3 regions of the Natranaerovirga pectinivora genome follow, and region 2 is predicted to be linked to each of the others. Evidence: predicted binding sites of a transcription regulator. Region 2 holds the regulator's gene; each other region holds the start of a gene.
What was found. Region 2 encodes Rex, which represses fermentation and respiration genes when NADH is low (regulators of the CRP and FNR family bind a similar motif). Its sites were predicted from a motif close to ATTGTTAANTANTTAACAAT; they were not measured.
Positions count from the first base shown of each region.

Region 1 (8,154 bases), on a different contig from region 2:
AATAGTAAAAGAATTGAACAGTATTAATGGCAATGATCAGTATGAATTTGATGGTGTTGTTATAGATTTTGAAAAGATGAAAGGTGAGTATTTGGCTGGGGAATTTAATCACTTTTTATCTGAGTTAAAAGAAATATTAAGTCAATACAATAAAAAATTGTATGTTGCAGTTCATCCTAAAAGAAGAACAGGCCAACCCTACTTTGATGGGTATGATTATAAAACCATAGGAGAAATTGCAGATAGAGTAATATTAATGGCTCATGACTATAATGCCAAACAATTATCAGAACGCGATATGGCATTAGGGTATACCTTAACCCCTTTAACGCCAATTGAAGAAATATATTATGCCTTAATGGCCATAACAAATGAAGAAACAGGAATAAGTGATAGAAGTAAAATTATGTTGCAAATTTCATTTGATTCTGTACAATGGAAGCTTCAAGAAGGTAAAGTAATCAATAAATACCCTTATTCTCCAACATATGAATCTATTAAAAATCGATTAATAAAAGATGTAAGTATAAGTTATTCTAGCATTAACCAAAACCCATTTGTTAACTTTTACGATGATAGAGATAATAGCTATAATGTTTTATGGTATGAAGATTCTAGAAGTGTTAAAGCAAAAATTGAATTGGCTAGATTATTTGGTGTTCAAGGACTATCTCTTTGGAGACTGGGTAATATACCAAATTTTGAAGAAGAATATGAAAAAGAAATTTATCTTGATGTATGGAATCGGATTATTGAATATAGACATTAAATTTAATGATCCTTCATTTGAATCGGAGGGAAAGCGATGCTTTTAAAAGAAGTAAAGGAATATTTAGATGCAACAGTCCTGACAGGAGAAGAAATGCTTATGGAAAGCATTGATTATGGTTATGGTTGTGACTTAATGAGTGATGTGTTAGCTTTTGTAAGTAATAATGTTTTACTTCTTACAGGTTTAACCCATCCACAAGTTATTAGAACTGCAGATATTCTTGACATTAAAGCAATTGTTATTGTAAGAGGTAAAAAAGTGGATGATGAATTTATATCCATGGCTAAAAGAAAAGAAATTGTGGTATTAGCAACAAGACATTCTTTGTTTAGTGCTTGTGGCATATTATTTGAAAAAGGTCTATTAGGAGAGGAGATTGCTCACAATGACTTTTCATTATGATGTATTAGGAGATGAATTTACCCATGCAGGTGTGGCTTCTAGTAAAGTGAAAAAGATTTTAAAGCAATTAGGAGTCCCTGCTGAGATTGTAAGAAAAGTTGCTATTGCAATGTACGAAGCTGAAATTAATATGGTTATTCATGCCAATGGTGGGGTAATAGATGGTGATATTAATGAAGATAGAATATATATTGTTTTAAAGGATGAAGGGCCAGGTATTGAAGATATTAAGTTGGCAATGAAGGCTGGGTATTCTACTGCTACTGCAAGAGCTAGGGAGATGGGTTTTGGAGCTGGTATGGGTTTGCCTAATATGAAGAGGCATAGTGATGATTTGAAGATTACTAGTGAAGTTGGGAAGGGAACTGTTGTTGAGATTATTGTTTTTTTAAGTTGAATTGTTGCCTTTCCTTTCAGCCGGTCGACGCCAACTCAATTATATATACCTTCCAGAAACTACAAGACTGGTTAATTGATAAATTTGGAATGAAAATAATATGTGATACTTTGACGATTTCTAATACTGAATTGTAAGGAGTTGACTTTTTTATGGTGAAGCAACATTCGGTTTATCTTGATAAAGATAGATGTACTGGTTGTACAGATTGTATCAAAAGGTGTCCAACAGAAGCAATTCGAGTAAGAAATAAAAAAGCAGTTATTATTGATGAAAGATGTATTGACTGTGGTATGTGTATTAAAGTTTGTAAAAACATGGCTAAGAAGGCCAAAGCAGATGATGTAAGTATTATTAATCAGTATAAGGTTAAAATTGCCATTCCAGCACCCTCTTTATATACTCAGTTTAAGGGCATACATAATGTTAATAAAATTCTTATGGCATTAAAGGATATTGGATTTGATGAAGTCATAGAAGTTGCAAAAGGTGCTGAGTTGGTAACAGAAAAAACGAAGGAATATATTAAAAACAATAGTAGGAAACAGCCTATAATATCTTCGGCTTGTCCAGCTGTTGTAAAAGTTGTTCAAAGTAGATTTCCTACTTTAATTCCAAACATATTGCCATTATTATCGCCTAAAGAAATCACTGGTCGAATGACAAGAACCCATTTTTTGGATAAAGGGTATAAGGATGAGGATATAGGTGTATTTTTTATATCTCCGTGTGCTGCAAAAATCACCAATAGCAGGTACCCCACTTTAATAGAGAAGTCTGAGGTTGATGGGGTAATCTCCATTAAAGACATATACAAATCTATGGTTAAGGCCATAAAAAAGAATGATCATCATTATGAACATCTAAGATTAAGTTCTAATAGAGGTATGTTTTGGGCGGCACCTGGAGGTGAGGTGAGTGCTTCAAAAACCATTAATTATGTGGCAGTTGACGGCATAGAAAATGTTATTAGAATTCTAGAAATGATTGAAGATAATGAGTTGAATAATGTGGAATATGTTGAATGTTTGGCTTGCACTGGGGGGTGCTTAGGCGGTCCATTAACTGTTGAGAATCCATTTGTATCTCGATGTAGAATGGATAAATTAAGTAGGTACCATAAGAATCATCCTGAAACTAGGGATATCCATTTTGTATTAGAGTCATTGGATTATGCATGGGAAAAACCTCTAAAGCCTAAAGAAGTGTTACGGTTAGATGAAGATATATCAGAAGCCATAAAAAAAATGGAAGAATTAGAAAGGATTTACCAAGAACTACCTAAAATTAATTGTGGATCCTGTGGTTCCCCAACTTGTAAAGCTTTGGCAGAAGACATTGTATTAAAAAATGCTAATATTGAAGATTGTATATTTATGTTAAGAAAAGAAGTTGGTCAACTTGCAGAACGTATGGTTGAACTTGCTGAAAAATTACCACGTTCAATTAAAGAATAAAAAATATAAGGTGGGAAAAATATGACAGTAAAGGAATTAATAGAAAAGTTATCTCTTAAAATTGTTGCAGGAGAAGAAGGGATTAACAAAGAAGTAAAAGGAGGATTTACTGGTGATTTGCTTAGTGTTGTAATGGGAAATGCAAAAGAAGGGCAAGTATGGGTGACCATTCAGAGTCATATTAATATTGTTGCTGTAGCTGTTTTAACCAATATTGCTTGTATTATAGTTACAGAGGGCTTTGAAATAGACCAAGATGCAATTATTAAAGCGAATGAAGAAGATATCTCTATTTTAGTTTCAAATAAATCTTCTTATGATATGATAAAAGAACTTATAGAAATAGGAATAGGATAGCTATGAAAGAAATTTCAATGCATATAACGGATATCGTTTCAAATAGTGTTAGAGCAAAAGCCAACAATATTACTGTTGAAGTTGTAGAGGATTTAATAAATAATTTATTAAAAGTCATTATTATGGATGATGGGATCGGAATTGATGATGAATTAATACTCACCATTAAAGATCCTTTTGTTACCAGTAGAACACTAAGAAAAATTGGTTTAGGAATTCCCTTATTTGATCAAACCTGTAACCAATGTAATGGGAATCTAGTAATACAATCAAAAAAAAACCAAGGTACTAAAATCACTGCTTCCATGGCATACAATCATATTGATAGGCCCCCGTTAGGTGATTTGCCAACGTCAATTGCAGGCATTATAATATCCATGGACAAGAGTAATTTTAGCTACAGACATTTATATAACAATAAAAAATTTGAAATAACATCTAAGGAAATTTATGAAATATTAGGTAATGAACTATCAATAAATAATCCTAAAATATACCTATGGTTAAAAGAATACATCAAAGAAAATATTAGTGAATTATATAATATTTAGGTAAAATTGACTTATTTACTCTAAAAATTTGTTATAATTTAGTTATTTTAATTATAATCATTAACAGATAATAAAAATTATTGGTGTTTAATACCAAAAGAATGATAATCATTTCACAATGAATAGATGATTATTATTTTTTTTCAACAAATTTTGTAAAAAAATGTTGAGAAAGGCTACTGATTAAATTAAGAAACAAGGGTAAGGCCTTGAATTTGGTTGAGATTACATCCTTTGTAGAGTTTTTATCAATCGTTGTGCTTATTGGTTATTTGTATTATTATAAAGTTAACACTGTATACAATAATCATATATAAATAGGAGGTCTATCATGGGGGCTTTGACATTTAAAAGGGGAATTCATCCTAAAGATTTCAAAGAAGCTACAATGAATAAGCCAGTTGAGTATATTCTTCCAAAAGGAGATTTGGTTTTTCCGCTTATTCAACATTTAGGAGCACCTTGTAAACCATTGGTTAAAAAAGGTGATCGTGTATTATTAGGAGAAAAAATTGGAGATACGGATGCGTTTTTTGCTTCACCAATTATTAGCTCAGTATCTGGAACAGTAAAAGATATTAAGCCTGTCCTAGTACCAAACGGTTCAAAAGTAGAAGCTATTATTATTGAGAATGACGGCCTTTATGAAGAACATGAAAGCATTCAACCAAGAGAGAATATTGATGAGTTAACACCAGAAGAAATTAGAAAAATTATTAGAGAAGCTGGAATTGTTGGAATGGGTGGTGCTTGTTTTCCAACACATATTAAATTAACACCGCCACCAGAGAAAAAAATTGATTATATTGTGGTAAATGGTGCGGAATGTGAACCCTATCTTACTTCAGATTATAGAGTTATGTTAGAAGAACCTGATAGAATTATTCTAGGTTTAAAAATAATTCTTAAATTATTCCCAGAAGCAAAAGGTGTAATTGCCATAGAAAACAATAAACCAGAAGGTATTAAAATTCTTAAAGAGTTAGTAAAAGACGAAGAAAGAATGGAAGTTGTAGCTCTGAAAACTAAGTATCCACAAGGTGCAGAGAAGCAGCTTATTAATGCTGTTACAGGAAGAACTTTCGTCTCAGGAATGTTGCCTTTAGATGTTGGTTGTATTGTACAAAATATTGATACAGTTATTGCAATCCACAGAGCAATTCACAGAGGAAGACCTTTAATGCGCAGAATCGTAACTGTTTCAGGTGGTGCTATAAAAGAGCCTAAAAACATTAAAGTAAGAATTGGAACAAACTTTGAAGAGTTAATTGAAGCGGCAGGCGGCTTTATAGAAGAGCCTGTGAAAATTATAGCAGGTGGCCCAATGATGGGCTTAACGGTATTTTCAACTGATTTACCAATTATGAAAGGTTCATCAGGTATTATATGCTTAACAAAAAAAGAAGCAGAGTTATTTGAAGAATCTAGCTGTATTAGATGTGGGAAATGTGTTGGTGCATGTGCAAATGGCTTGTTGCCAATGTATCTTAACCAATACGCATTAAGAAAAGATGAAGCAATGTTCTTAAAGTACAAAGGAATGGAATGTTGTGAATGTGGAAGTTGTTCATACACCTGTCCATCCAAAAGACATATCGCACAAACAATTAAAACGACTAGACGTGAAATATTAGCAAATAGAAAAAAATAGGGGTGGTTTAGATGACAGATAATATGTTAGTTGTATCCTCATCTCCTCATATGCGTTCAAATGAATCAACACAAACCATTATGAGAGATGTTATTATAGCTCTTTTACCAGCAACTTTTTTTGCTGTGTATAACTTTGGCAGCAGGGCTTTAATTGTTACAATTTTAGCTATATTAGGTGCTGTTGCATCGGAATGGCTTTTTCAAAAGGCAACGGGTAGAAAAAATACCGTTACTGATTTAAGTGCAGCACTTACAGGGTTGTTCGTAGCATTAAATATACCATATACAGTTCCTTTTTGGATTCCTGTGATAGGTAGTGCTTTTGCTATTATAGTTGTTAAACAAATTTTTGGTGGTTTAGGACAAAACTTTATGAACCCAGCATTAGCTGCGAGAGCATTTTTAGTATTGTCATTCCCAAGAATTATGTCTATTTGGTCCTTTGATAGTGTGACATCAGCGACGCCATTAGATATATTAAAAGCTGGTGGTAGAAATATGCCATCGCTTCAAGATGCCTTTTTAGGAAACATCGGTGGAAGTTTAGGAGAAGTTTCAGCAGCAGCCTTATTAATAGGAGCAGCTTATCTATTAATTAGAAAAGTAATTACTTGGAGAATTCCATTTGTATATATCGGTACAACTATTGCCGTTATTGCTGCAATCCAATTTTTTAATGGCAATGGCTTTGATATTAATTATTTATCTTACCATGTATTTACAGGTGGTTTAATACTTGGGGCTTTCTTTATGGCAACAGACTATGCTTCTTCACCAGTAACACCTAAAGGGCAAATAATTTTTGCTATTGGTGCAGGTATTGTTACAGCTGTAATCAGACTTTACAGTGGTATGCCTGAAGGTGTAAGTTATGCAATCTTATTTATGAATTTATGGGTTCCAATTATAGAGAGATTCACTATTCCAAAAGCATTTGGAGAGGGGGATTCCCATGGGAAAAAATAATATCTTTAAAAATGCATTAATCTTATTTGCAATTACATTAATATCTGGCGCATTACTTGGTTTGGTTTATGAATTAACAAAAGATGCAATCGCTGAACAAGGAATGTTAAGACAATATGCTGCATTAGATAGTATTACCCCAGAAGTGGATACTTATAACCCTCTTGATGTAATTAATGATGGAGATACAGCTATTGAGATTAGAGAAGTTCTTGAGATTATTAAGGATAATGCTGTAATTGGTTATAATTTTATTCTTGATAATAACAGAGGGTATTATGGAAGAATTACTATTGCAGTTGGTATTAGTTCAGAGGGTACCATTAATGGTATAGAAATTATAAGCCATACAGAAACGGCTGGATTAGGTTCAAGGATCACTGAAGCAGGATTCAAAAACCAGTTTAAAGATGAAGTGGCTGAACCGTTTAAGTTAGGTTCATCAGGAACTTCAGGTGATAATACAATTGATTCTATTAGTTCTGCAACTGTATCTTCTGAGGCAGTTGTAAATGGTGTTAATAAAGCAGTAAATTATTATAATGAACATTTAGGGGGGGCACAGTAATATGAATGGTTTTATAAATAGACTAAAAACTGGTATTTTTACAGAGAATCCTATTTTTATTCAAATATTAGGTATGTGTCCAACCTTAGCCGTTACAACAAGTGCTTACAATGGTATGGGGATGGGATTAGCAACAATGGCCGTTCTTATAGCTGCTAACTTTGTTATTTCCCTACTTAGAAATATTATACCTAATAAAGTGCGTATACCAGCATTTATTGTTGTTATTGCATCTTTCGTTACAATGATTGACTTAATTTTGGCAGGGTATATACCTAATTTACATGATCAATTAGGAATTTTTATTCCGCTTATTGTTGTTAACTGTGTTATTTTAGGTCGTGCAGAAGCCTATGCATCTAAGAACAAATTATTGCCAGCTGTCTTTGATGGTGTAGGTATGGGTCTTGGGTTTACCCTTGCACTTACATTAATTGGTGCAGTGCGTGAACTTCTTGGTGCAGGAGCAATCTTTGGCTTTGAAGTAATGAATGCTATTACAGGTTTTATTTATAATTTACTTGGAGATGGTCAATTATTTGGTTTGCAAGTAATTGGTGAGCAGTTCGAAGCTATTGGTATCTTTGTACTTGCACCGGGTGCGTTTTTCGTACTAGGATTCTTATTAGCAATATTTAATAATATTAAAAATAAAAAAATGAAGAAAGCTTAAGGAGGGGTTTAGATGGAATTGATTTTATTATTTGTTGGGGCAGCATTAGTTAATAACGTTGTATTAGCAAGATTCTTAGGTATCTGTCCTTACTTAGGTGTTTCTAAAAAAGTGGAAACGGCTACAGGTATGGGCCTTGCCGTTACATTCGTTATGACATTGGCTTCAATCATTGCATATGTTGTTTATACATTTATTTTAGATCCTCTAAATATAGAGTTTATGTACACAATTGCTTTTATACTTGTTATTGCATCTTTGGTTCAGTTGGTTGAGATGATCATTCAAAAAGCGAGTCCAACTTTATATCAAGCATTAGGGGTTTTCTTACCACTAATCACAACAAATTGTGCTGTAC
Region 1 covers NZ_SMAL01000004.1:115,521-123,674, reverse strand. The annotation lists gene EDC18_RS07635 (S-layer homology domain-containing protein) at 1-769, shown strand, start outside; gene EDC18_RS07630 (DRTGG domain-containing protein) at 806-1,174, shown strand; gene EDC18_RS07625 (ATP-binding protein) at 1,158-1,571, shown strand; gene EDC18_RS07620 ([Fe-Fe] hydrogenase large subunit C-terminal domain-containing protein) at 1,724-3,028, shown strand; gene EDC18_RS07615 (DRTGG domain-containing protein) at 3,050-3,385, shown strand; gene EDC18_RS07610 (ATP-binding protein) at 3,388-3,936, shown strand; gene rsxC (electron transport complex subunit RsxC) at 4,268-5,587, shown strand; gene EDC18_RS07600 (RnfABCDGE type electron transport complex subunit D) at 5,599-6,555, shown strand; gene EDC18_RS07595 (RnfABCDGE type electron transport complex subunit G) at 6,542-7,123, shown strand; gene rsxE (electron transport complex subunit RsxE) at 7,125-7,796, shown strand; gene rsxA (electron transport complex subunit RsxA) at 7,809-8,154, shown strand, end outside.
Region 1: a site for Rex is predicted at 4,037-4,056, ahead of rsxC (electron transport complex subunit RsxC). Genes of this name have one in related genera too.

Region 2 (8,154 bases):
TGTATGATGGAATCCATATCAATATGGGCAAAAACACGATAGTATTTATCCATCTTTTATTCCTCCTGTAAAAGCCAACCTTTGTAAATTCTTTATTATATTATACTTCCTACAGCTTTTCTATATTCAAACAATCCCACTTAAATGCTAATTTATATTTGTAACTTTAGAAATCTCCTCTATTATATCCCTAGCCATCATACTGTATACCCCTACTCGTTCCTTAGCTTTATCTCCTGATAAACCGTGTAAATACACACCTAAACAAGTAGCTTCATATGGTCTTAATCCTTGTGCAATTAAGCCACTAATTATGCCTGTCAATACATCTCCTGCTCCTGCTGTCGCCATCCCATTGTTTCCTGAAGTATTAATGTATACATCATCGAAAGGATTCGTAACTATTGTTCTTGCATCTTTTAAAGCACAAATTATATTGTATTTCTTACTTATAAAATTAGCGTTCTCTATTAGATTTTCTGTTACTTCTTTTATTGACACCCCTAACAACCTGGACATTTCACCTGGATGAGGTGTAATTATGATTTCCACTTGATGCTCTTTTATAAGTGATAATTCATTTGACAATACATTTAAACCGTCTGCATCAATGATAATAGGCACCTTTGAATGTCTTATTACATATTCTAGCAATTCTTTCGTTGCTTTACACTGTGATAAACCTGGACCTATTACGATAACATTTGCATCTTTAATACTACTTTTAAATTCTATAAAACATGTTTTATCTAATTCCTTGTTATCTAACGTATTAAATGTTGTAACTATTGCTTCTGGTATACTTGTTTGTATTATAACCCTATTTTCTTCATGAGTCATAATGTTAACTAGACCACCACCTATCTTATAAGCTGCCATAGCTGATAAAAAAGCAGCACCACTCATATTTATGGCTCCAGCTATTACAAGAACCTTTCCGAAAGTTCCCTTGTTGCTTCTTGCTTCTCTTTTTGGTAATTTTTGGAGGGCATTTTCATCAAAAGTAAAATGTTTAAGCATTCTAGAATCATAAGCTCTCTTAGGAAATCCTATATCTACTATATTGGTTTTTGAAGCATATAATGTGCCAGGATATAAAACATTACCTAATTTATTAAGTCCAAAAGTTACTGTCAAGTTTGCTTTTATCGCAACTCCAAGAACTTTTCCACTTTTAGAACAAATTCCTGAGGGGATATCCACAGAAATTACAAACTTATCTTCATTATTAACACACTGAATAGTGTCTTTATAATGCCCAATTACCTCTCGCGTTAACCCAGTTCCAAAAATAGCATCTATTATTAAATCTGATTCACTAATATACTTCTTTAGTTGATCAGCATCATATTTGTCTACTTTTATATTTAAGTTCTGTAATATTTTTAATTGCATAGATGTTTCTTGTGTATAATTTTCACTTAGTAACATTATGTTAGTACGAATCCCTTTGTTACCCAATAATCTGCCAATAGCTAACCCATCTCCACCATTATTCCCGGAACCACAAAGTATAAAGACTTTTTCGTTTTCAATATGCTTTCTTTTTAATATATGGTCTACAATTCCCAGGGCAGCCCTTTCCATAAGTACCATAGATGGTATTCCTATTTCTTTTATGGTATAAGAATCAATTAATTGCATTTCCTCTCCAGTTACTAATTTTATCATAAGTCACCTTCTCCAATGGCAAATGCTACAACACTTTCTTTATTATGAGACGTAGATACAAAGAGAGTCTGTATTCCTAATTCTTTTTGCAACTCTTTGGCTTTACTGTATAAAAGGACATAAGGTTTACCTAAAGAGTCTCTTAATACTTCTATATGTACTAATTCAATTGCTCTAAAACCTGTTCCCAACACTTTTGAAACAGCTTCTTTTATGGCAAAATTACTTGCAATAGTAGTAACAGACCAATTTCTTTCTATAAATAGATTAATTTCTTTTTCTGTAAAGTATTTATTTACAAAACTTTTGTTTCTAATTGCTTTTTCTATTCTAGAAAGCTCTATGATATCTGTTCCTATCCCTTTTATCATTCTTCATCACCATAATCATCATCAAATAAGTTAATTATTTCAAATCCTAATAAATCATGTAAGTATGTATACACTTTTTGATTTTGTTCTTCTTTTTCTTGTTTTATAATTATGTTTTCTTTTAATTTGCTTTTAGTTTCTTCAATCCATTCATTTAACTTCACTATTTCTTTTTTGCTTTTCTCCATATCATTATAACATATATTAACGCTAACTTTTAGAAGTTCTTCATTTGTCTCTTTTATTTTGTGTGGTAACTCATCTAAAATCATTTCGTATTTTATAAGTTTTTCATTTATTTCATCTATGTATTTTTTGCTTTTTTCCATATTTTTAGACGCATTTTCATCTTTTTTTTCAAAGGCCTCTGACATATTATTCATTATTTCTGAAACGAATTTTTTCTTTAGTAACGTATATTCTTTAAACTCTGTATTCACTTTCCCTTGTTCTTGAATAAGTTTGTTTAATTTATTTTCTAATTCTACTATTTTTTTAGGTTTATTATTACTTGGAAACAGCTCATGCCATCGGTTATCTAGGGTTAGTAGAGGCACTTTCTTATTTATAGGTATATCAATAGTTTTTTTATGGTTTAAAAATAACATCATCATCCCTCCTTATAATCTATTATATCTTATTTCATATATCTTACTATGAGTTATATGAATTATTTAAATAGGAATTCACCCATCAAGAAAAAGAAGGTATATCCACCTTCTTTTATTTGTACGCACACTGTATTTTATTTTTGTTGTTTTTTCTTTTTCTCTTTTCTACTTATGGTATAAGATAATGTCATCAAACTATCTAATAAATGTACATTTTCTACTACTACATCCTTTGGTAAGTTTAAATCGATAGGAGCAAAATTCCAAATCCCTTTAATCCCTGCTTTTACTAAATCACTTGCAACTTTTGGTGCTTTTTGTTTTGGTAAAGTAAGGGCTGCTATATGAATATTGTTTTCTATAACAAAATTTTCTATTTCATCTATATCTTTAATTTCTAATCCTCTAATTTCTACACCTACGAGTCTTGGATTAACATCAAAAAGTCCTTTAACAATAAATCCTCTTTTTTCGAAATCTGTATAATTTGCCAAAGCTTGTCCTAGATTACCTGCTCCAATAATAATAACATTGTACTTATTTTCTAGTCCTAATATTTTACCAATTTCTTTATAAAGATGCTCAACATTATATCCATAGCCTTGTTGTCCAAAGCCTCCAAAATTATTCAAGTCTTGTCTTATTTGAGACGCTGTTACTTTCATTCTTTCACTTAACTCTTTAGAGGAGATCCTTACAACATCATTTTCTAGTAAATCCCCTAAATACCTATAGTATCTAGGAAGCCTTTTTATTACTGCTGTTGATATTTTTTTTTCTGGTAACATGTTGGTCACTCCCTCACTATTGTTTCCTTTAAATTATTATATTATTTTATGAACATAAAGTCAATTATAACCTTTTCATTATTCACTTTGAATGGTATCATATACTATGACAAAAGATGAATTATGGAGGTTTCAAAATGATACTTGCTTGTAAAAACATCAGCAAATCTTTTGGTATTACACCAATCTTAAATAATGTATCATTTCATATAGAAAAAGGAGAAAAAATAGGCTTAGTAGGCGTAAACGGTGCAGGAAAAACAACACTGTTTAAAATACTATCAGGTCATATAACTCCAGACGAAGGTCAAATTATCATACCTAATCAAATTAATTTGGGGTATTTATCACAAGAACAAGATTTAAACTCTAATAGTACAATTTATGATGAAATGTTAGATTCAAAAAAGGACATTCTTGAACTAGAAATAAAAATTAAAACGGTTGAAAAGAAAATGAAAGAAGCTACTAGTACTCAACTTGAAACCCTTATGAATGAGTATGCTAAATTACAACAAAAATTCGAAGATTTAGACGGCTATAGCTATCAAAGTGAAATTAGAGGGGTTTTAAAAGGGCTTGGATTTGTTACAGAAGATCACTCTAAGACCATAAACACCCTCTCTGGCGGGCAAAAAACACGAGTTTCTTTAGCAAAACTATTATTAATGAAACCTGATTTAATACTCCTTGATGAGCCTACAAATCATCTGGATATGAATTCTATTAGCTGGCTAGAAAATTACATAAACACCTATGATGGCTCCTTAATTATTATCTCTCATGATCGTTACTTCCTTAATAAAACAGTTAATAAAATCATTGAGATTGAAAATACTCAATGCAAAATATTTATTGGTAATTATAGTGACTATGCTGAAAAAAAAGCTATTGACAGGGATGTTCAATTAAAACATTATATGAATCAACAAAAAGAAATAAAAAAACAAGAAGAAGTTATCACTCAGCTTCGTTCTTTTAACAGAGAAAAATCTGTTAAACGTGCTCGAAGTCGGGAGAAAGCTCTTAACAAAATAGATGTATTAGATAAACCTCAAGAATTAAAAACAGATATGAATCTTCAATTAGAACCACAGGTCATTAGTGGAAATGATGTTTTAGCCGTAAATAGCATAAGCAAATCCTTTGATGATCGGATGATTTTTGAAAATATTTCTTTTGATATTAAAAAAGGGGACAAAATTGCTTTAATTGGAGATAATGGAACAGGTAAAACCACTATATTAAAAATCATTCTTGGAGAATTAGAAGGAAACACAGGTGATGTTAAATTAGGATCTAAAGTTAAATGTGGTTACTTTGACCAAGAATATACTTCTTTAACAGATTCAAATAATTTAATTGAAGAAATCTCTAATGCCTATCCAAATATGAAAACTGGTGAAATCAGAAATATCTTGGCTGCTTTTTTATTTATTGGCGATGATGTATTTAAACAAGTTTATCAATTAAGTGGTGGAGAAAAAGGACGATTGTCCCTTGCAAAACTTATGTTATCAGAAGCCAATTTTCTTCTTTTAGATGAACCTACTAACCACTTAGATATTTTCTCTAAAGAGGTTCTTGAAAATGCCTTAAACCAATATACAGGAACTATTTTATATATATCACATGACAGATATTTTATTAATCGAACCGCTACTAGGGTTTTAGAATTAACCCCTACTGGCGTTACCAATTACTTAGGAAACTATGATTACTTTGTTGAAAAGAAAGAAACACAAAGCAAAGAAATTTCTAACGAAAATATGCTAGATCCTAAATCAATGGCTTCTACAAAAGACGATTGGATCAAGAAGAAAGAAAATCAAGCAAAAGAACGAAAAAGACTAGCAGAGTTATCAAAATTAGAAGCTAGCATTCTTGAAAAAGAGAAAAGGATTGAAGAGATTGATGCTGCTCTCTGTTTAGAAGAAAATTATACCAATCATATTATTTTAAATGAATTAAATGATGAAAAAAGCGCCTTAGAAATGACCCTATTAAGTTTATATGATCTATGGGAGACCCATTTAGAAGAATAAACAATTAGCATATAAAAGGTTCAAATTCTCATTCTAATCTAGAATGAAAATTTGAACCTTATTATTTTTCATTACGTTTTGGATTTAGTTGACTCTATTAAAATTAATAAGACATCCTGAAACAAGAATTTTCTTTTCGTCTTCTGTTAAACTTCCAATATTAAGAGTAAACTCTTTTGCATCTTCTCCAATAACATAGGCTTTTACTTGTGCTTCACCATTAAGAATTGCTTCTTTTACTTTAGGAACAAAGATATAATCATTCTTACCAAATGGTATTTCCTCTTTGATTTCAAATGGAACCATACCCCAGTTAATTAAGTTAGATCTATATCTTTTTGTTGCATACTCTTTTGCAATATTAGCCCAAGCACCAATAACTCTTTGGCAAGATGCTGCTTGTTCTCTGGCTGAACCATCACCTGGCATATATGCAAAAATAGTGCTTCCAATACCAATATTACTCGGATCAATGTTTTCATATCCATCTATTTTTCTAATGTTGTCATATACCTTTTTAAGCTCTTCATATTTTTCAGTAACGTTAATGCCTTCTTCTCTATCTATTTCAAGCTTGTGAACTTCTTTTGAATTACCAACATACTGAGGGTCTTTTCTACTAAGTGTAAATTCTGCTAATCTATGAGGATTTGATCTGAATGATGATGTCTCCCCAGAAGGAATAAGCTCATCCGTTGTCGTAACAGGGTCTGTGATATAGCTTACTACTTTTAACAATAAATCATCTGTTAAACTTGGTATTTGAGGCCAATCTTTAATGTTTGGACCAAAAATAAGTGCTTCCTCTGGTTGTGCATTGCCAACACCATTATAAACCCTTTTTTCATAAATAGCAGGATTAAAGGTATATTTAGGTTCTGTATATGTTACATCTAATTCAGTAGCTGAAGTTAACTTGCCTCCATTAATAGCTGTCGCTGCAATTGAGCGAGCATCCATAAGTGCCACATAGGATATTTGACCTTCTCCAGGTTTAGAACCTTCACGGTTAGGAAAGTTTCTTGTTGTATGTCTTATAGAAAATTCTTGATTGGCTGGGGTATCACCAGCACCAAAACAAGGGCCACAGATAGCTGAACGAACAATGGCACCTGCTTCCATTACTTTTCCTATAGTCCCTTTATTCACAAGATCTAAGTATGTTGGCTGACTTCCTGCATATATACTTAATTGAAATAATCCATTTCCAACTGATTTACCGTCTAGAATGTCTCCTACTGCGATTATATTGTCATAAGTACCACCTGAACAGCCTGCTACAACACCTTGATCCACATAAATTTCACCATCTTTAACTTTGCTTTTAAGATCAAAGTTAATCTCTGAAGAACCAAAGATTTCTTTTGCTTCTTTTTCAACTTTTTCCATAATTTCTATAGGATTCTTTTTAAACTCTTCAATGGTATATATATTACTTGGATGGAAAGGTAATGCAATTGTAGGCTCAATAGTTGAAAGATCCACATATACAATACCATCATAATATGCGATTTCATCTGGATTTAACTGTGAGTAATCCTCTACTCTTCCATGAATATCATAATATTCTTTAACTTTTTCATCTGTACACCATATGGATGACCAACAAGTTGTTTCTGTTGTCATTACATCAATACCATTACGGTACTCAATATCAAGATTCTCAACACCATCGCCTATAAATTCCATCACTTTATTTTTAACATAACCATTTTTATATACATTACCTATTATTTGAAGAGCCACATCTTGAGGTCCAACACCCTTTTGTGGTTTTCCTGTTAAATAAATCCCTATTACTTCAGGTCTTTTTATATCATAAGTTTGGCTTAGAAGTTGTTTTGCTATCTCTCCTCCACCTTCTCCAACACCCATTGTCCCTAAAGATCCATATCTAGTATGGCTATCTGATCCAAGAATCATATTGCCACATTTTGTCATCATTTCTCTATTGTAAGAATGAATAACCGCTATATTTGGAGGCACATATATGCCACCGAATTTTTTTGCTGCTGATAGAGCAAATTTATGGTCATCTTCGTTAATTGTCCCTCCAACAGCACATAGACTATTGTGACAATTTGTTAATACATATGGTACTGGGAACTTTGTCATTCCACTTGCTCTTGCCGTTTGAATGATACCTACATATGTAATGTCATGAGAGGTTAATGAATCAAATTTCATTTTTAAATCATTTTCACTATCTGATGTATTATGTTTTTTAAGAATTGAATAAGTTATCGTCCCTTTTTTCGCATCTTCTTTAGTAATTTCTTTACCTATTTTATTTTTGATTATTGAAGCCGCATCTCCATCTTCAGCAATTAATTCTTTACCATTTAATAGATAAGCACCTGTGTCATATAATTTTACCATTTGCTTTTCATCCTCCTGTATAAGTTTACTAATTTATATATTGATAAAAAAAGCACATAGCTGTGCTTTTTTTATTCATAATTTGTTGTCTATTACATTCTTTGATGTATTTTTAATATGAAGATTAGCCAATTCTTCTGCTTTATCTTTATCTTTAGCTTTTATTGCTTCTAATATAGCTTTATGTTCTTCAATAGATTTAATAGCTCTATCTGTTGAAGCCAATGAAGCTTTTCTAACCCTTTGGACATAATGATGAAAGTCCGATAAAATATGCTTTAAAGTTCTA
Region 2 covers NZ_SMAL01000003.1:30,695-38,848, forward strand. The annotation lists gene alr (alanine racemase) at 1-53, opposite strand, end outside; gene EDC18_RS04985 (NAD(P)H-hydrate dehydratase) at 148-1,671, opposite strand; gene acpS (holo-ACP synthase) at 1,668-2,042, opposite strand; gene EDC18_RS04995 (hypothetical protein) at 2,039-2,650, opposite strand; gene EDC18_RS05000 (redox-sensing transcriptional repressor Rex) at 2,788-3,441, opposite strand; gene abc-f (ribosomal protection-like ABC-F family protein) at 3,579-5,486, shown strand; gene EDC18_RS05010 (hydratase) at 5,571-7,865, opposite strand; gene EDC18_RS05015 (GntR family transcriptional regulator) at 7,941-8,154, opposite strand, start outside.

Region 3 (8,154 bases), on a different contig from region 2:
ATTAGAAAACTTCAAAATTATCGGAGAAAAACCAGCCAAAGACTCAAAATTTAGTGCCTATGCAATGGTAAAGGTAAATGTTGATGGTAACGAAGAATTTACTGCGGCTGAAGGGGATGGACCAGTTCATGCTTTAGATATTGCACTTAGAAAAGCACTAGAAGTATTCTATCCTCAGCTTAAAGAAGTACATCTTACAGATTATAAGGTAAAAGTCTTAGATTCAAAAGATGCTACAGCAGGTAAGGTTAGAGTTCTTCTAACATCATCAGATGGAAAAAATGTGTGGTCAACTGTAGGGGTTTCTTCTGATATCATTAAAGCAAGTTTAATTGCTTTAGTAGATTCTATAGAAGTTAAGTTATTAAGAGATTTGGAAAATAAAATGAGAGCATATATGTAAAAGTTGAAAAATATAGGCAGATTATTTAGAGATTATGAAAAACTATTCATTAAAATATAAAACTATAAAACTAAAAATGAAGAAAGAAGGGTATACAGATGAATTATAAATTAGCAGTAATACCAGGAGACGGAATAGGACCAGACATTATAAGAGAAGCTAAAAAAGTACTTAATAAAGTAGGAGAAATTTACGGTCATAATTTTGAATACACAGATTTATTAGCAGGTGGGGCAGCCCTTGATGCTGAAGGTATACCACTACCACAAAAAACAATGGATGTATGTAAAGAAAGTGATTCTGTATTACTTGGTGCAGTGGGTGGGCCAAAATGGGATAATTTAGATGGAAAAATGCGTCCGGAGCAAGCATTATTAGGACTTAGAAGAGGATTAGGATTATTTGCTAATCTTAGACCAGCGGTACTATTTAATGAATTAAAAGCGGCTTGCCCACTTAAAGATGAAATCATTGGTGATGATGGTTTAGATATTATGTGTGTGAGAGAACTTACAGGAGGTATCTACTTTGGGAAAAGAGGTACTGAAGGGACTAAGGCATTTGACACATTAGAGTATAGCGAAGAAGAAGTAAGAAGAATAGCAATTAGAGCTTTTGATATTGCAATGAAAAGAAATAAAAAAGTAACAAGTGTTGATAAAGCAAACATATTAGATTCTTCTCGTTTATGGAGAAAAGTTGTAGATGAAGTTGCTAAAGATTATCCAGAAGTTTCTTATGAACATATGTATGTTGACAATGCAGCTATGCAATTAATAAGATATCCAAAACAATTTGATGTTATATTAACTGGTAATATGTTTGGAGATATTCTTTCAGATGAAGCAAGTATGATAACAGGTTCCATTGGAATGTTACCATCTGCAAGTTTAGGAGAAACTGGAAAAGGTATGTATGAGCCAATCCATGGTTCTGCTCCTGATATCGCTGGACAAAATATTGCTAATCCTATCGCTACAATTTTATCTGTGTCTATGATGTTAAGATATTCATTTAACTTAGAAAAAGAAGCTGATGCAGTAGAAAATGCTGTTAAATTAGTTTTAGAAAAAGGATATAGAACAAAAGATATTTGTGCTGGTGCTCCAAGTATTGGAACAGATGAAATGGGCGATTTAATCGTTAAAGAATTAAAATAGAAATCTACTTAATTAAGAGTAGAAAAACTTTTGGAAAATTAAGATGTACAGATACGTAAACCGTTTTTTATAGAAATGTGAAGGTGATATTCATGTCAAGTAGAGTAGTAGTAGAAGGGGCTCAAAGAGCACCACATAGATCTTTGTTTAAAGCAATGGGTTATACAGATGAAGAATTAAAAAAACCACTTATAGGAATTGTTAATTCACAAAATGATATTGTACCTGGGCATATTCACTTAGATACAATTGTAGACGCTGTTAAAACAGGCGTGTTAATGGGTGGTGGAACACCGATTACATTCCCTGCTATAGCAGTTTGTGATGGTATTGCTATGGGTCACAAAGGCATGCATTATTCTCTAGTAACAAGAGAACTTATTGCAGACTCAGTTGAGGCGATGGCTTATGCTCATGGATTTGATGCATTGGTAATGGTGCCTAACTGTGATAAAAATGTACCTGCTATGTTAATGGCAGCAGCAAGAATCAATGTACCGACAGTTATTATTAGTGGTGGTGCCATGTTAGCGGGTAAAGTAACTTGTAACCCTAATGATGTAAGTTTATCATCTGTTTTTGAAGCTGTTGGCTCAGTTGCAACAGGCAAATTAACAGATGAAGAATTATATGAATACGAAGAAAAAGCTTGTCCAACCTGTGGATCATGTTCAGGAATGTTTACAGCTAATAGTATGAACTGTTTAACGGAAGTATTAGGATTAGGATTACCTGGTAATGGTACGATTCCTGCAGTTTACTCAGAAAGAATACGCTTAGCGAAACAAGCAGGTTTAAAAGTAATGGAAATGTTAGAAAAAAACATAAGACCATTAGATTTAATGACTGATAAAGCATTTGATAATGCCCTTACGGTGGATATGGCTCTAGGTTGTAGTACAAACAGTATGTTACATTTACCTGCAATAGCTTATGAAGCTGGTATTGAGCTGAGTTTAGAAAAAGCAAATGAAATCAGTGAAAGAACACCTAACTTATGTAGGTTAAGCCCTGCTGGACATCATCATATACAAGATTTATATGAAGCAGGTGGCGTTCAAGCCGTTATGAAAGAGTTAAGTAAAAAAGATTTATTACATCTTGATATTATGACAGTAACAGGTAAAACCATTGGTGAAAATATTGAGAGTAGTGTTAATAGAAACAATACAGTTATTAGAAATATTGAAGAACCTTATAGTGCTACTGGTGGTATAGCTGTATTAAAAGGTAATATTGCCCCACTTGGATGTGTTGTAAAAAGATCTGCTGTTGCAGATGAAATGATGAAACATACAGGACCAGCAAGAATATTTGATAGCGAAGAAGATACCATTAAAGCTATATTAGGTGGCGATATTAAAGCTGGAGATGTGGTTGTTATACGCTATGAAGGACCAAAAGGTGGACCAGGGATGCGTGAGATGTTATCACCAACTTCTGCATTGGCTGGAATGGGTCTTGATAAACAAGTTGCTCTTCTTACAGATGGACGTTTTAGTGGTGCTACAAAAGGTGCATCCATAGGACATGTTTCTCCAGAAGCAGCAGTTGGGGGACCAATTGCATTGGTACAAGAAGGGGATATTATCTCTATTGATATTCCTAACTATAGTATTCACTTAGAAGTAGATGATGCTGAGTTAGAAAGCAGACAAAAAGAATGGAAGCCAAGACCTCCTAAGATTGATAAAGGGTATCTTGTTAGATATGCGGCTTTGGTTACTTCTGCTAATACAGGTGCTGTATTAAAGGCTTAATTGATAAACCATTAACCCCGCTACTTATAGTGGTGGGGTTATTTTATAAGGTTTGGTCAGTGGTTTATTCAAGGAATATATAATGATTTTGGCTGCCTTTCCTTTCAGCCGGTCGACGCCAAAACCATTATATATTCCTTGAATAAACGTGTCGGGTAATCATAAGATAAAAAAATAAAACAATTATACATAAAATAGAAAGGAGTGATGCTTGTGTTATTAACAGGTGCACAAATTTTAATTGAGTGCTTAAAAGAGCAAAATGTAGATACTATATTTGGGTTTCCAGGTGGAGCTGTTTTAAATATATACGATGAACTTTATAAAAGTAGTAAAGAAATTAGACATATTCTAACATCTCATGAGCAAGGTGCATCCCATGCCGCTGATGGTTATGCCAGATCAACGGGTAAAGTAGGTGTTGTTATTGCAACATCAGGACCAGGGGCAACAAATCTTGTGACGGGAATTGCAACAGCTTATATGGATTCAGTGCCTATGGTTGCTATTACAGGAAATGTGCCAGTTTCTTTATTAGGTCGAGATAGTTTTCAAGAAGTTGATACGGCGGGCATAACAATGCCTATTACAAAACACAATTATATCGTTAAAGATGTAAAAGACTTGGCAGATACCATTAGAGAGGCTTTTTATATTGCTCAAGAAGGCAGACCAGGGCCTGTATTAATTGATATTCCTAAAGATATTACAATTAATAAAACTGAATATATAAAAGCTGAGCCCAAAGTAGTTGATAGAAGTTTAGATGAGATTGATAGTACATCCCTTGATGTGGCTATTGAACTTATAAAAGCCTCTAAAAAACCATTTATCTATGCTGGTGGTGGGGTAATATTATCTGAGGCAGCTGATAATTTGTTAAAATTTGCTGAAACCATTCAAGCACCCGTAACATGTAGTTTGATGGGTCAAGGTGGATTTCCTGGAGAACACCCATTGTATACAGGTATGGTAGGAATGCATGGTAGTAAAGCTTCTAATATAGGCATTACACACTGTGATTTATTAGTTGTTATTGGCGCTAGATTTAGTGATAGAGTTATTGGAAAAGCAGATAGTTTTGCTAAAAGAGCAAAAGTATTGCATATTGATATTGATCCAGCAGAAGTCAATAAGAACATTAAAACATATCATCATATTATTGGGGATATAAAAGGCGCTTTAGAAAAAATTAATAATAGCCTTGAGCCAATGGATAGAGAAGAGTGGATTACAGAAGTTACTGAGTTAAAGCAAAAATATCCGCTTAAATATAAGGATACCTGTCTAACGGCTCAATATGTTCTAGAAAAGCTGTATGAAGTGACCAATGGAGAAGCTATCATAACAACAGAAGTTGGACAACATCAAATGTGGGCAGCACAGTTTTACAAGTATAATCATCCTAGAACATTTCTATCCTCTGGTGGTTTAGGAACTATGGGATATGGATTTGGGGCTTGTATTGGTGCTCAAGTAGCTAACCCAGATAAGGTGGTAGTTAATATTGCTGGTGATGGCAGTTTCAGAATGAATCTAAATGAAATTGCAACAGCGGTAAGATATAACTTACCATTAATCGTACTTGTTATGAACAATCACGTATTGGGAATGGTTCGTCAATGGCAGAATCTATTCTATGAAGAGAGATATTCTTATACCACATTAGATAGAGATATTGATTATGTTAAATTAGCAGAAGCATTTGGTGCGGTTGGATATAATCTGACAGAAAAAGAAGAGGTAGAAGAAGTATTAAAGAAAGCCATTGAAGAAAAGAGACCAGTTATAATTAATTGTGAGATCGATAAAGATGATAAGGTGTGGCCTATGGTAGCGCCAGGTGCTCCAATTGATAATATTATGGTAGGAGAGTAAAGATTTAACCAACTATCTCAAGGATTAAAGTGGGGACTATAGATGTATTCTTAAGCTTATCTTATGTTTATATAAGAAAAAATATATAAAGGTATGTTTTCTAAATCTATAGAGACTTAAATCCTAGGAATGGTTGGTTTTATTGTCAACAAAAAGAGTTAAAACTTTAACAAGTAAGAGTATCACTATTGACTAATTTATGGTAATAGTTTATCATAAAAATAAGTGTGAAATCGCAAAAAGATTAGTATAATACAATAATTTTAATCGATTTCTTTATATTAAAAGGAGGTTATCTAAATGAATCGTGTTTATAATTTTTCAGCAGGTCCAGCAACTTTACCTGTAGAAGTTCTAGAACAAGCAGCCCAAGAAATGGTTAACTATAAAGGAACAGGTATGTCCGTTATGGAAATGAGCCATCGTTCCAAAGCATATGAAGAAATAATAAATAATGCAGAAAAAACGCTAAGAGAGATTATGGAAATACCTGATAACTATAAAGTATTGTTTTTACAAGGTGGGGCATCTTTACAATTTGCAATGATCCCAATGAATTTAATGACTAAACATAAAAAGGCATTAATGCTTAATACAGGTGCTTGGTCTAAAAAAGCAATATCAGAAGCTAAAAAATTCGGCGAAGTTGTGGTTAAAGCATCTTCAGAAGATAAAACTTTTAATTACATTCCAGATGTAGAATCACTAGATTTATCAGAAGATGCAGATTATGTATACATTACGAATAATAATACTATTTATGGTACACGTTTTACAACATTACCTGATACTAAAGGAAAGCCATTAGTAGGTGATATGTCATCTAATATCTTATCAGAAAAAATAGATGTATCTCAATATGGCATTATTTTTGCGGGTGCTCAAAAAAATATTGGACCTGCTGGTGTTACAGTTGTTATTATTCGTGAAGATTTAATAGGTCATGCCGATGCTTCTGTACCAACTATGTTAGATTATAAAACACATGTAGATAATGATTCTATGTTTAACACGCCTCCAACATACAGTATTTATATTGCTGGACTTGTATTTGAGTGGATTAAAAAATTAGGTGGCGTTTCAGCAATGGAAAAAATCAATAATGAAAAAGCAAATATCTTATATAACTACTTAGATGAAAGCAAATTATTTTCAGGAACAGCTGAGAAAAAAGACAGATCCTTAATGAATATTCCATTTATCCTTCCTACAGAAGAATTAAATGCTCAATTTATTAAAGAAGCTGCTGCCAAAGGGTTTGTTACTTTAAAAGGTCACCGTTCAGTTGGTGGTATGAGAGCAAGTATTTATAATGCAATGCCAGTTGAAGGTGTTCAAAAGCTTGTTGACTTTATGAAAGAATTTGAAGCTAAAAACAGCTAATAGTAAAGAATAAGTAGCTAAAAAATAATGAAGGTGGGAAAATAATGAAAAAAATTCGTTGTCTAAATCCTATTTCAAACCAAGGATTAGATTTATTAGAAAAAGATCTATATCAAATAGTAGAAACCGATGATGCGGATGCCATACTTCTTAGAAGTTTTAAAATGCATGATTTTGAAATATCTGATTCAGTAAAATCTATTGGTAGAGCAGGGGCAGGGGTAAATAATATACCCATTGATAAATGTTCTGAAAAAGGTGTTGTTGTTTTTAATACGCCAGGAGCCAATGCAAATGGTGTAAAAGAATTAGTAATCGCAAGTCTATTATTATCTTCAAGAGATATTGTTGGTGGTATCAACTGGGTAAAAGGTCTTGAAGGAGATAGCGAAGTAGCAGCAAAAGTAGAAAAAGGCAAATCACAATTTGTAGGACCAGAAATATTAGGTAAAAAAATGGGTGTTATTGGCTTAGGTGCTATTGGTGCTTTAGTTGCTAATACAGCAGTTGGATTAGGAATGGAAGTTCTAGGGTATGATCCATTTATTTCTGTTGAAGCCGCTTGGAGTTTATCAAGAGCAGTAAAAAGATCTATTAACTTAGATGAAATCTTTGCTGAATGTGATTATATATCAATACATGTTCCTGTAATAGCAGAAACAAAAGGTATGATTAATAAAGATGCTTTTGCCAAAATGAAAGATAATGTACGTATTATTAATCTTTCAAGAGGCGAGTTAGTTAATGATGATGACTTAGAAGAAGCAATAAAATCAGGTAAAGTAGCTAAATACGTTACAGATTTCCCTAATGAAAAAGTAGTGTCAATGGAGAATGTTATTTCTATACCTCACTTAGGGGCTTCTACACCAGAATCAGAAGATAATTGTGCAATAATGGCAGTAATTCAAACAAAAGATTACTTATTAAATGGAAATATAACAAATTCAGTTAATTATCCAGCATGTAATATGGGTGTTTGTCAAACGGCGGCTAGAGTAGCAATTAATCACAAAAATGTACCTAATATGGTTGGCCAAATTACAACTTTATTGGCTAACAACAATATAAATATTGTAGATATGATTAATAAGAGCAAGCAACAATGGGCTTATACATTAATTGATGTTGAAAATGAAGTAGCAGAAAACATCGTAAAAGAATTAGAAAATATTGAAGGCATCGTTAAAGTAAGAGTAATATAGTAACAGGTTGAGCTGCCCAAAAATCAGACGTTTTTTAGGCAGCTCTTTTCTATATACATGGATATAATAGAATTAGTATTACAACTAATAACGAGAGGGCTGAGATAAATGATAAACTTTAAAAGGAAATCGAATAAACAGCTACGAAACCAAGTGATTAGACAAGATAATAATAATGACATTGATACTATAATAGAAGTACTTAAAGATATTAATGAGAACTTTAAATCTAATAAATCTTTTTATGTAGATGACGACAAATTTGAGAACAAAGAGCTTACTAAGAGATTCAATGAACTATTGGATTTATTTAATGGTAATGAAGTAATTGATACATTAAATAAATCTATTAATAACGTGACCCA
Region 3 covers NZ_SMAL01000002.1:403,625-411,778, forward strand. The annotation lists gene cimA (citramalate synthase) at 1-403, shown strand, start outside; gene leuB (3-isopropylmalate dehydrogenase) at 502-1,563, shown strand; gene ilvD (dihydroxy-acid dehydratase) at 1,656-3,323, shown strand; gene ilvB (biosynthetic-type acetolactate synthase large subunit) at 3,537-5,201, shown strand; gene serC (3-phosphoserine/phosphohydroxythreonine transaminase) at 5,502-6,584, shown strand; gene EDC18_RS04350 (phosphoglycerate dehydrogenase) at 6,629-7,789, shown strand; gene EDC18_RS04355 (methyl-accepting chemotaxis protein) at 7,898-8,154, shown strand, end outside.
Region 3: a site for Rex is predicted at 5,356-5,375, ahead of serC (3-phosphoserine/phosphohydroxythreonine transaminase). Genes of this name have one in related genera too.